3 regions of the Paenibacillus sp. E222 genome follow, and region 3 is predicted to be linked to each of the others. Evidence: predicted binding sites of a transcription regulator. Region 3 holds the regulator's gene; each other region holds the start of a gene.
What was found. The regulator CtsR, encoded in region 3, represses protease genes until heat stress. The targets are predictions, from matches to a motif close to ATGGTCAATAAAGGTCAAACA.
Positions count from the first base shown of each region.

Region 1: a site for CtsR is predicted at 1,159-1,179, ahead of clpP (ATP-dependent Clp endopeptidase proteolytic subunit ClpP). Genes of this name have one in related genera too.
Region 2: a site for CtsR is predicted at 1,996-2,016, ahead of clpP (ATP-dependent Clp endopeptidase proteolytic subunit ClpP). Genes of this name have one in related genera too.

Region 1 is NZ_CP058552.1:1,007,563-1,010,847, forward strand. Features, by position in the region: gene HW560_RS04490 (sugar-binding transcriptional regulator) at 1-534, opposite strand, end outside; tRNA gene HW560_RS04495 (tRNA-Arg) at 1,017-1,091, shown strand; gene clpP (ATP-dependent Clp endopeptidase proteolytic subunit ClpP) at 1,271-1,867, shown strand; gene HW560_RS04505 (PdaC/SigV domain-containing protein) at 2,361-3,285, opposite strand, start outside.
Region 2 is NZ_CP058552.1:2,702,232-2,705,516, reverse strand. Features, by position in the region: gene clpX (ATP-dependent protease ATP-binding subunit ClpX) at 1-1,203, opposite strand, end outside; gene clpP (ATP-dependent Clp endopeptidase proteolytic subunit ClpP) at 1,216-1,806, opposite strand; gene tig (trigger factor) at 2,184-3,285, opposite strand, start outside.
Region 3 is NZ_CP058552.1:2,092,170-2,095,454, reverse strand. Features, by position in the region: gene HW560_RS09115 (protein-arginine kinase McsB) at 1-585, opposite strand, end outside; gene HW560_RS09110 (protein-arginine kinase activator protein McsA) at 614-1,138, opposite strand; gene HW560_RS09105 (CtsR family transcriptional regulator) at 1,169-1,630, opposite strand; gene eis (GNAT family N-acetyltransferase) at 2,103-3,278, opposite strand.

The DNA of each region.
Region 1 (3,285 bases), 1.1 Mb from region 3:
CAGCCCACCGCGTGCCGGTACGAACCAGACACCTTTCAGCGATGTTGGCGGAGTCAGTTGCTCTGCGACTTCAGCCGTTGTTGAACCGCCAGTTACGGCGACAACATCGTTATCACTCATGATATTACCCAGAGCCTTCGCTCCGGCTCTGCCCAGCTCCCGTTTGGCAAATGGAGAAATGTCCGAATCGCCGGGAACCACAACTACCTTTTGCAGACCGTAGGCTTGCTTGATGCGTTCTTCCAGTTCGGATAATCCAAACAGTTCTTTGGCGACGGGTTCCAACTGCTGCAGCAATTCATGCCCTGCCTCACTGATCTTCATCCCTGCACTGTCAATTTCAATAAGTCCCTGAGCCTTTAACAAATCGGTCTCAGCCCTCAGAACCCGCTCGGTCATCTGCATGGAATTAGCTAACGTTCTTCGTCCGATCACATCCGATAACATGATCTGGCGCAGAATCGTGTATCTCTTCTTCAAGACATCCATGAGATCAGGCAGAAGCTGCTTTTGTACTTCTAAAATCGTTCGCATGCTTTCCACTCCCGCAAGCTTCTCGTTCCAAGCTTTCTTTCATGGCCCTAAAACGTCCCGGGTTAACTTTTTAAGTCCCACGTCTATTCTACCTAAAACTGACGCGACATGCAAGTGTTTCAAAGCCTTATTTCGACACGTTTCAGGCGTTTGTACGCGCCTATTTTCACAATGTCACCCTACTCTGATCGAGAACAACCTGTTCGATACCATATATAGAAGCAAAGTAAATTTTCCATCTACATATTGCTTGCTGTTGTTTTTCATATGGCATATCCAAAACCTCTTTTAGCATTTACCTATTTGCGCTCTTTATCCACTTATCTTCATCATGATCATTTTCAAGCTTATCCAAACCACAACAGTGAACATCTGCTTGCAATTCAATTATTCATGAGCTATAATCATTATTGCTGTCACATCTTTGAAACTTCTATTTCAAAACAGCTTTATGCAGCTATGCTTGCAGCAATAATCAATGTGCGCCCGTGGTCCAATGGATATGACGTAGGCCTCCGAAGCCTGAGATCCAAGTTCGATTCTTGGCGGGCGCGCCACTCTTAATTAGTAGCTCATAACCCTTTTAACCAATGAAACCGAATAGGTTTCTTTTTTTTCAAACTTAGTTTGACTTTCTTTGACTTTTTGTTTGAAATTGTTTATGATGTGGGTAATACGGTAACAGTTTATATATAAACACCAATTTAACATTTACATTTCCGAGGAGGTTTTTCACGTGAGTTATATTCCAATGGTCGTTGAACAGAGCAACCGCGGTGAGCGCGCCTATGACATCTATTCCAGATTGCTGAAGGATCGTATCATCTTCCTTGGCAGTGATGTAAATGACGTTGTAGCGAATTCCATCATGGCACAGATGTTGTTCCTTACTGCGGAAGATCCGGAGAAAGACATTCACTTATACATCAATAGCCCAGGCGGATCCATTACAGCCGGTATGGCGATTTACGATACTATGCAATTCATCAAACCGGATGTATCTACCATCTGTGTAGGTATGGCGGCTTCGATGGGTGCATTCCTGTTGAACGCAGGTGCCAAAGGTAAACGTTTTGCATTGCCTAACAGCGAAATCATGATTCACCAACCGCTTGGTGGTGCGCAAGGTCAAGCTTCGGACATCGAAATTCGTGCCCGCCGCATCCTGAAAATGCGTGATACCTTGAACCGCATCATCGCTGAGCGCTCAGGCCAACCGCTGGAGCGTATCGAGAAAGATACAGATCGTGACTACTTTATGAGCGCTGCTGAAGCTGCTGATTACGGTATCATCGATAAAGTTATCGAAAACGTAGGTTCCCAAGGCATCTAAGCCGAGGCGAATCGCCAATTAAACGGATATACCATATAGGCAACTCAAAGGGTAACGCCCAGTTGAGTTGCCTATATGAAAAAAGGGCGCTCTCGTCAATATGACGAGGGCGTCCTTTTTTTTGAAGATAATTTAAGAGTGCATAATTCGTTTAAATCTAATAGCATTACAATGGCCCTAGAACCTATGTGAAGACGGACACTACAACAACACGAACACAGCTAATATTAACGTACATCACATCTAACGAACTGAGCACACGCTATTGACCACCATTTCAACGAAATGGAATTCTAACGAATCACAGGAATGTTATCGTTGCTATATGTTCCCGTTTTCTTTCGATTTCCCCGTTTCTTCACTCCATAGCCTCTCTACGATTCGTTACAATATCCCAAGCCTCATATATCTAGCCTTATAAGATGCAACAGGTTCGTTAGAGTTCCAGATATCCAATGAATTACTTAAGGAATGACTAATACTTCCGATACTCTTACTTGTTGGCCGTTAAGCCACTGAACGGCTCTGTGCCTTTAGGAAGCAACTCTTTGTATGTGAACGGGAATTCTGGGAAACCCTCCGCATAAGCTGTGTACTCATACAACTGGAAGAATACAACTACACCAGTTGGGGTTACATAGAAATCCTGATCTTTATTTAGACCTTTATAGCCTTCAAGGTAACCACCACGGGCTTTAAGCTGATCTCCCACTTTTTTGCTTACTGTCTCACGTACGGTTTTGTTATTTTGGATCACATCATCCAGACTCAATTCCTTACCGGAATCCAGAGCAAAGGTGTGACCTGTACGGAACGTCATGCCATGTGCGCCTGCATAGTCCTGATAACTTTGCGTAATGAGCCCAAGTACACCATTTTCGTTGTATGTCACGACATAAGAACTCTCAAATGCATATGGACGGTTCGCTGCTGCATCACCAAATTCCTTGGTTTGTTTTTTGAAATCTGCTACAAAAGCATCGACTTCATCTTTCAACACCTTGTTGATAGCCGCTTCCGCTTTATCGTTCGCCAGTCCGCTCACCTGAGGATATTGAATATCGACTTCAGCATTCTTGATGCTGACTTTCACTGTTGCCGCTTTGACTGCCACGTTATTTTGCTTCACTTTGCTCAGCGACAGTGTCTTGGCTTTACCATCCCAGTTGCCCTGTACACCCAAATAATCTCTCATTGCAGAGAACGGAATGTACAATCGGCCATTAATCAGCTTCGCTTCTACCCCTGGGTAATACCCATTTATTCTCAGCATTGGATCACCATCCAACAGACTGATCGTCATTTTGTTATTGGCTGCTGTCAGGGCATACTCTTTGGTTTTCGCATCATATTTCAAGCTTCCACCCGCTACATCTTTGACAGCCGTAAGCGATACCCAAGTGGAGCCGCCTTGAAGG
Region 2 (3,285 bases), 610 kb from region 3:
GACTCTCTTCTCAACGACCTCTTCGGTAATGACACAGTTCGTAACATCATCACGGGAAGGTACTTCATACATAATCTCAAGCATAATGCCCTCGATAATTGCACGCAGTCCACGTGCACCCGTGTTACGTTTAATGGCTTCCTTCGCAATCGCAAGCAATGCTCCTGGTTCGAACACCAGATTTACATTATCCAGCTCAAGCAGTTTTTGGTATTGTTTCGTAAGCGCATTTTTTGGCTCGGAAAGAATCCGTACCAATGTGTCTTCGTCCAGCGGCTCCAAAGTGGAGATAACTGGCAAACGGCCTACAAATTCCGGAATCAGACCGAATTTCAGCAAGTCTTCCGGCAATACCATACCCAGATATTCACCTGGTTTAAGATCTTTTTGTTCCGCAACGGTGTTAAAGCCAATGACTTTTTTACCGATCCGGCGTTTGATCATTTGCTCCAGACCATCGAAGGCACCGCCGCAAATGAAGAGTATGTTCGTAGTATCGATCTGGATGAATTCCTGATGTGGATGCTTACGACCACCTTGTGGTGGTACAGAAGCAACAGTTCCTTCCAGAATTTTCAGGAGCGCCTGTTGAACACCTTCACCCGATACATCACGTGTAATGGATGGGTTCTCGGATTTACGCGCTACTTTATCAATTTCATCGATATAAATAATGCCGCGCTCTGCTTTTTCCACATCATAATCAGCAGCTTGAATCAGCTTGAGCAGAATGTTCTCTACATCTTCGCCGACATAACCTGCTTCCGTCAATGAAGTTGCATCAGCAATAGCAAAAGGAACATTAAGGATTTTAGCCATCGTTTGCGCAAGCAACGTTTTACCAGAACCCGTAGGCCCTAACAGCAAAATGTTACTTTTTTGCAATTCAACGTCCTCAATCTTGCTTTGCGTGTTGATCCGTTTATAGTGATTGTAAACCGCTACAGACAAAGACTTCTTAGCCTGATCCTGTCCAATAACGTACTGGTCAAGAATATCGCGGATTTCTTTCGGTTTTGGAATATCTTTGAGGTCCAGTTCTTCGTCATGACCGAGCTCTTCCTCTACGATTTCAGTGCACAGTTCGATACATTCATCACAAATGTAAACGCCCGGTCCAGCGACCAGCTTGCGCACCTGTTCCTGAGATTTACCGCAAAAAGAGCATTTCAATTGCCCTTTCTCATCGTTAAATTTAAACATGAAACCACCCCTTTAGGAATTGATCGGTCTGCTGAGCACCTGGTCAATAATGCCGTACGTTTTGGCTTCTTCAGCACTCATGAAAAAGTCACGGTCTGTGTCCCGCTCGATTTTCTCAAGGGGTTGACCTGTACGATCGACGTATATTTGATTCAGTTTCTGACGTGTTTTAATAATCCATTCTGCGTGAATTTTGATATCCGCAGCCTGTCCTTGAACGCCGCCAAGCGGCTGATGAATCATCACTTCGCTGTTTGTCAGCGCATATCGTTTGCCAGGAGCACCTGCTGTCAGCAATAACGAGCCCATGCTTGCTGCCATACCTACGCAAATGGTCGATACATCCGGCTTGATATATTGCATCGTATCGTATATACCCATCCCTGCGGTGACAGAACCACCAGGTGAATTAATGTACAAGCTGATATCCTTCTCAGGATCGTCGGCTGCCAAAAACAAAAGCTGAGCTATGACAAGATTGGCTACATCGTCATCAATCGCACTGGTTAGAAAAATAATGCGATCCTTCAGCAAACGCGAATATATATCGTAAGAACGCTCGCCTCGATTGGTTTGTTCTACAACCATTGGCACCAGACTCATGAGACCAACCTCTTTTCTACATGTAATTAGACATAGGCTACCTGTAAAGCAAACCCAAATTCATTCTAACACGTTCCTGTGACAATGTCATTTTTCACAAGTGGTGTCAAGACGGGGTGAGTTTACTTTTTAGCCTGATCATATTTAACCATGTTTTCTATGTATGTGCAAATCGGAGCAATCCTATGCCGTTTCACCTTTTTTTTATTTGCAGGAGAACCATAGCACGTTGGATATGCATAACCAATTCCGCAACAAATCCCATCCATATTATTACTGAATCCTCTATAAAATGGATGCCATAATTTAAAAATAAGGCACGCAATGATTCACGTGCCTTATCGTTTATTCAGCTGTTCATTACATAACAGCTTGTCTTATTTTTCGTCAGCTTCTGCAGCAACTTCTTCAGCTGGAGCTTCAACAGCTTCAACGACTTTGCTGTTCTCAACGAGAACATCGATCGTTTTACGCAGTTTCACTTCATCACGAAGGCTGTCCAGGGAACCATTACCCTCGAGAATGCCACGAATCTCTTCAGCAGGACGCTTGTAAGACTCAGCCATTTTTTCGAGTTCTTGGTTAACTTCTTCGTCAGACACTTCAATGTTCTCCGCTTTACCAACTGCTTCAAGAACCAAGTTGTTACGAACACGTTTGGAAGCATCTTCCTGCATTTGTCCTCTCAGGTCAGCTTGTGTTTGACCAGAGAAGCTCAGGAACATTTCCAGGTTCATACCTTGGTTGCGCAGACGGTTGTCGAAATCACGCATCATGTTTTGTACTTCGCTCTCAACCATTGCAGAAGGAATGTCCACTTCAGCATTTTCAGCCACTTTTTCTACAACAGCATTTTCTTGAGCTGCTTTGGCTTCGTCTGCTTTACGGGATTCCAATTGTTTTTTCAGATCAGCTTTGTACTCTTCAAGCGTATCGAATTCACTAACATCTTTAGCAAATTCATCATCCAGCTCAGGAAGCTGTTTACGTTTGATTTCATGTACTTTCACTTTGAAAACCGCTTGTTTGCCAGCCAGTTCAGCTGCATGGTAGCTCTCTGGGAAAGTCACTTCAACGTCTTTGAAGTCGCCTGTGGACAGACCCACAACCTGCTCTTCAAATCCTGGGATGAACGTGTTGGAACCAAGTTCCAGGGAATAACGCTCAGCTTGTCCGCCTTCGAACGGTACACCATCAACGGAACCGTCAAAGTCGATTACAGCAACGTCGCCGTTTTGTGCAGCACCTTCGTCGATAACAACGAGTTCTGCGTGACGTTGTTGAAGACGCTCGAGCTCTTCAGTCACTTCAACATCAGTTACTTCATGTTTGGCTACAGCAACTTCAACGCCTTTGTAGTCACCCAGTGTAACTTCAGGTTTAACGGTTACTTTCGCTTTGAACTTGAAAACTTGTCCTTTAGCGAATTGTTCGATATCTACATCAGGACGATCAACCGGGAAGATGTCCGTTTGGTCG
Region 3 (3,285 bases):
GCGGCCGATCTGCTGTGTCATCACCAGAGCGGGCAGATGCATCATGACAGATGCTCTTACACCTGTACCTACATTTGTAGGGCAACTGGTTAAATATCCTCTGCGGTCATCAAAAGCATAATCCACATGCGCTTCAAAAGCATCATCTATGGCGGAAGCTTTCTCCCAGGCTTCTTTCACCTGGAACCCCGGATAGAGGCACTGGATACGAAGATGATCCTCTTCATTAATCATAATACTTACAGATTCATCCTCACTGAGAATAACAGCACCATTTCTGGATTCGTTCGCAAGACTGGGACTGATCAGATGTTTCTCCACCAGCACCCGTTTGTCAAGGTCATCGATATCAATCAGATCCAGAGTATGAAAATCTCCAAAGGCATGAACGTCATCGTATTGAAGTACTTCGCTCAGCTTATTCAGCACTTCTTCCGATTGCTCATTGGAAGCCAGCATCGGAAACGGATAATGCTGCAGGTTGCGTGCGATCCGGACCCGGCTGCTAATGACGATCTCGGAATCAGCCGCATCACTACGCATCCAGTCGCTGAGCGCCTTCTCTGTAAAACGAAGATTAGGCATTACGCATCCCTCCTACTCATCACAAACTTTACTCCTGAGCTATTTCTTTTTCAAGTTCCCTGATCTGATCACGAATTTGAGCAGCTTCTTCAAACTCCTCTTGCGTTATGCTCTCCTGAAGATCCCGTTTCAGATCAGCAATCTGTCTTTTGACCTTGATGCGGCCACCAGCTCGTGCAGGCACTTTCCCCACGTGGGAAGTGCTGCCATGAACCCGTTTGAATAGCGGGTCCAAACGACTGTCAAAATATTTATAACAAGAACTACAGCCAAAGCGGCCGATTTTGCTAAACTGTGAATAGGTCATGCCGCATTCTTCACAACGAAGGGATTGTGCAGGTGTTGCTCCCGTATTGCCATTCTTGCCTGAGGGTTCAAAATCAAGCAACCCGGACAATAAGTTGTGAATAGAAAATCCGTTGGATGTTCCGGGAATCATTTCCCCTTTTTCACGAGCACATGACTCACAAATATGGAATTCCGTCTTCTCTCCGTTCACGATCTTCGTGAAATGGAGTGTTGCCGGTCGTTTGTTGCATTCTTGGCACAGCACAATGATGTACCCCCTTGATCCCGATAGTTTTCATTTACCGAGCAAAGATATTAACATCGCCTTTAACATTCTGGCACGAATTTGATCCCGGTAAGGAAGTTTGACCAATATAATCTCTCTCGATACAGCTGCCCGCATCAACCCGGCTTCCCTTTTGCTCAAGAAACGTGCTTCTTCCAGTTGGTAGATCAGACCTTCGGCAGCTGTCTGCCCGATCTCATCTCCAATACTATGGTGCAAATGGTTATGCAGAGCCGAGTGAGCTGGCAATTCGATTCGCTGTATGCGAACATAACCGCCGCCTCCACGTTTACTCTCTACAAGGTAACCTTTTTCGAGTGTAAATCGGGTGCTGATGACATAATTGATCTGGGAAGGCACACATGAAAATTGGTCAGCCAGATCATTACGTTGAATTTCGACCATTCCTTCGGGACTTTCATGCAAAATACTCTTCAGATATTGTTCGATAATATCAGAGATATTACGCATCGACTCATCCTCCACTGTCTGAAACGTTAAGTCAATAAGGACCCACACGCCCCTACAGAGTACACCTTCTCCACCCATTTAACCAATCAAGGAAACAGCGAAACTGATCTTCAACGGTCTTTAACAGGAGAGCGAAGGACGCTCGAAGGTCCTTTAATATTGCCTTTATCCGCTGATGTGTACTACCTTTAAAATGGCTCCCACCACCGGATTGCAGAAAGAAAGCTACGTAAGTATTTAACCTTTAGTTGACTTTGACTTTCTTTGACTTTATATACATTATAGCATATTTTGTGGTTTTGCCAAGAGGGAGCACTATTCATTTTTTACGATTTTACACGAAATATTCGGCTGACACAAAAAAACCTCTCCAAAATAACTGGAGAAGTCCATTTGTCTCACACTAGCAACGTAATGCTATACACGTTAAATCTATGAAATTGATCCTAGAAAACTCTTTACTCTATGAGGATCAGAAAAAATCAAGTAAATACGTTTCCCGATCAGGAATTGCTTGTTCCAGAGCTTTTATTGCTTCATTTGGTCCTTCCATTCTACCTATCTGAGCCATCTCTGTGGGCCTACGATACCCCATCAGCATAGCGGTAAGCGTCTGAATGTCTACTTTAACAGTCTGATCTTTAGCAGCAGGCTCAGATGTTTTCCATATTGAAGCTGTACCGTTCATCGCCACATTTAATTGCCATACCCCTTCATTCCATGGTGCGTATGCATCCTCTACCTGGAGATTAATCTGTACTGGTGAGTCTGGGCTCGCAAAAGGATACTGGGAAATAAATTGTTCGACACTCACAATACGTGCCATGAAGAAAGGTACAATTTCCTGCTGAATCCGCGGATTATCTAATTGAAAAGCAAGCATATCACTGGCTGGTGCCTGTAAAGTGACTTCCTCAATCATGGAATCATGGTTGGCTATAAAGGTCCACAAACCTTGTCTTGCCTCTTCATTCAGATAAATGATCTCTTTAATGGTAAACTTTCTTTCCTTAACCTCATATAAAACATAGCCTTGTGCTTTACCAGCTTCATCATAATATACAGCCTTCTGGCTGGCTCCATTAGTGAGAACTGAATTCTCCCATCTCGCATCATCTCGGATTAAGGTTCCGTTATAGCGCTCAGCATACGCACTGTATACTTCCTTTAATACGCTGATTCCCGGATCGCCACGCCGAATTGTTCCAGGGGTTGCCTTTTTTGCAGGCAGATGAGCTGTAGGCACTTTATATCGTTTAAACTCAACATACGTCTCCCATCCATATCTCCGATAAAATGCAAAAGAGAACGGATGCAAAAACGATATACTTTGTTTGTTACGGTTCATTTCCTCCAGCGCATGCTTCAATAGCCCGGCTACCCAGCCTTTGCGTCTATATTCTGGCCATGTGGCTACTCCCGCAATACCGCCCATCTCGAACGATCTTCCGTGAATATAAGTTTGAAAAGGAATAATGTGAAGTTTGGCACCCAATTGTCCTTCCTCAAATACACCCCATATATCCTGTGAATCAAATTGACTCCGTCGCTTCTCCGTTTGTTCTTCACTCATTACCACTTGAAAAGCATACTCGGAGAGTGCCATAGCTGGCTCAAAATCATCTACGGTTAATTTCTGAATTTCCATGTCGTCC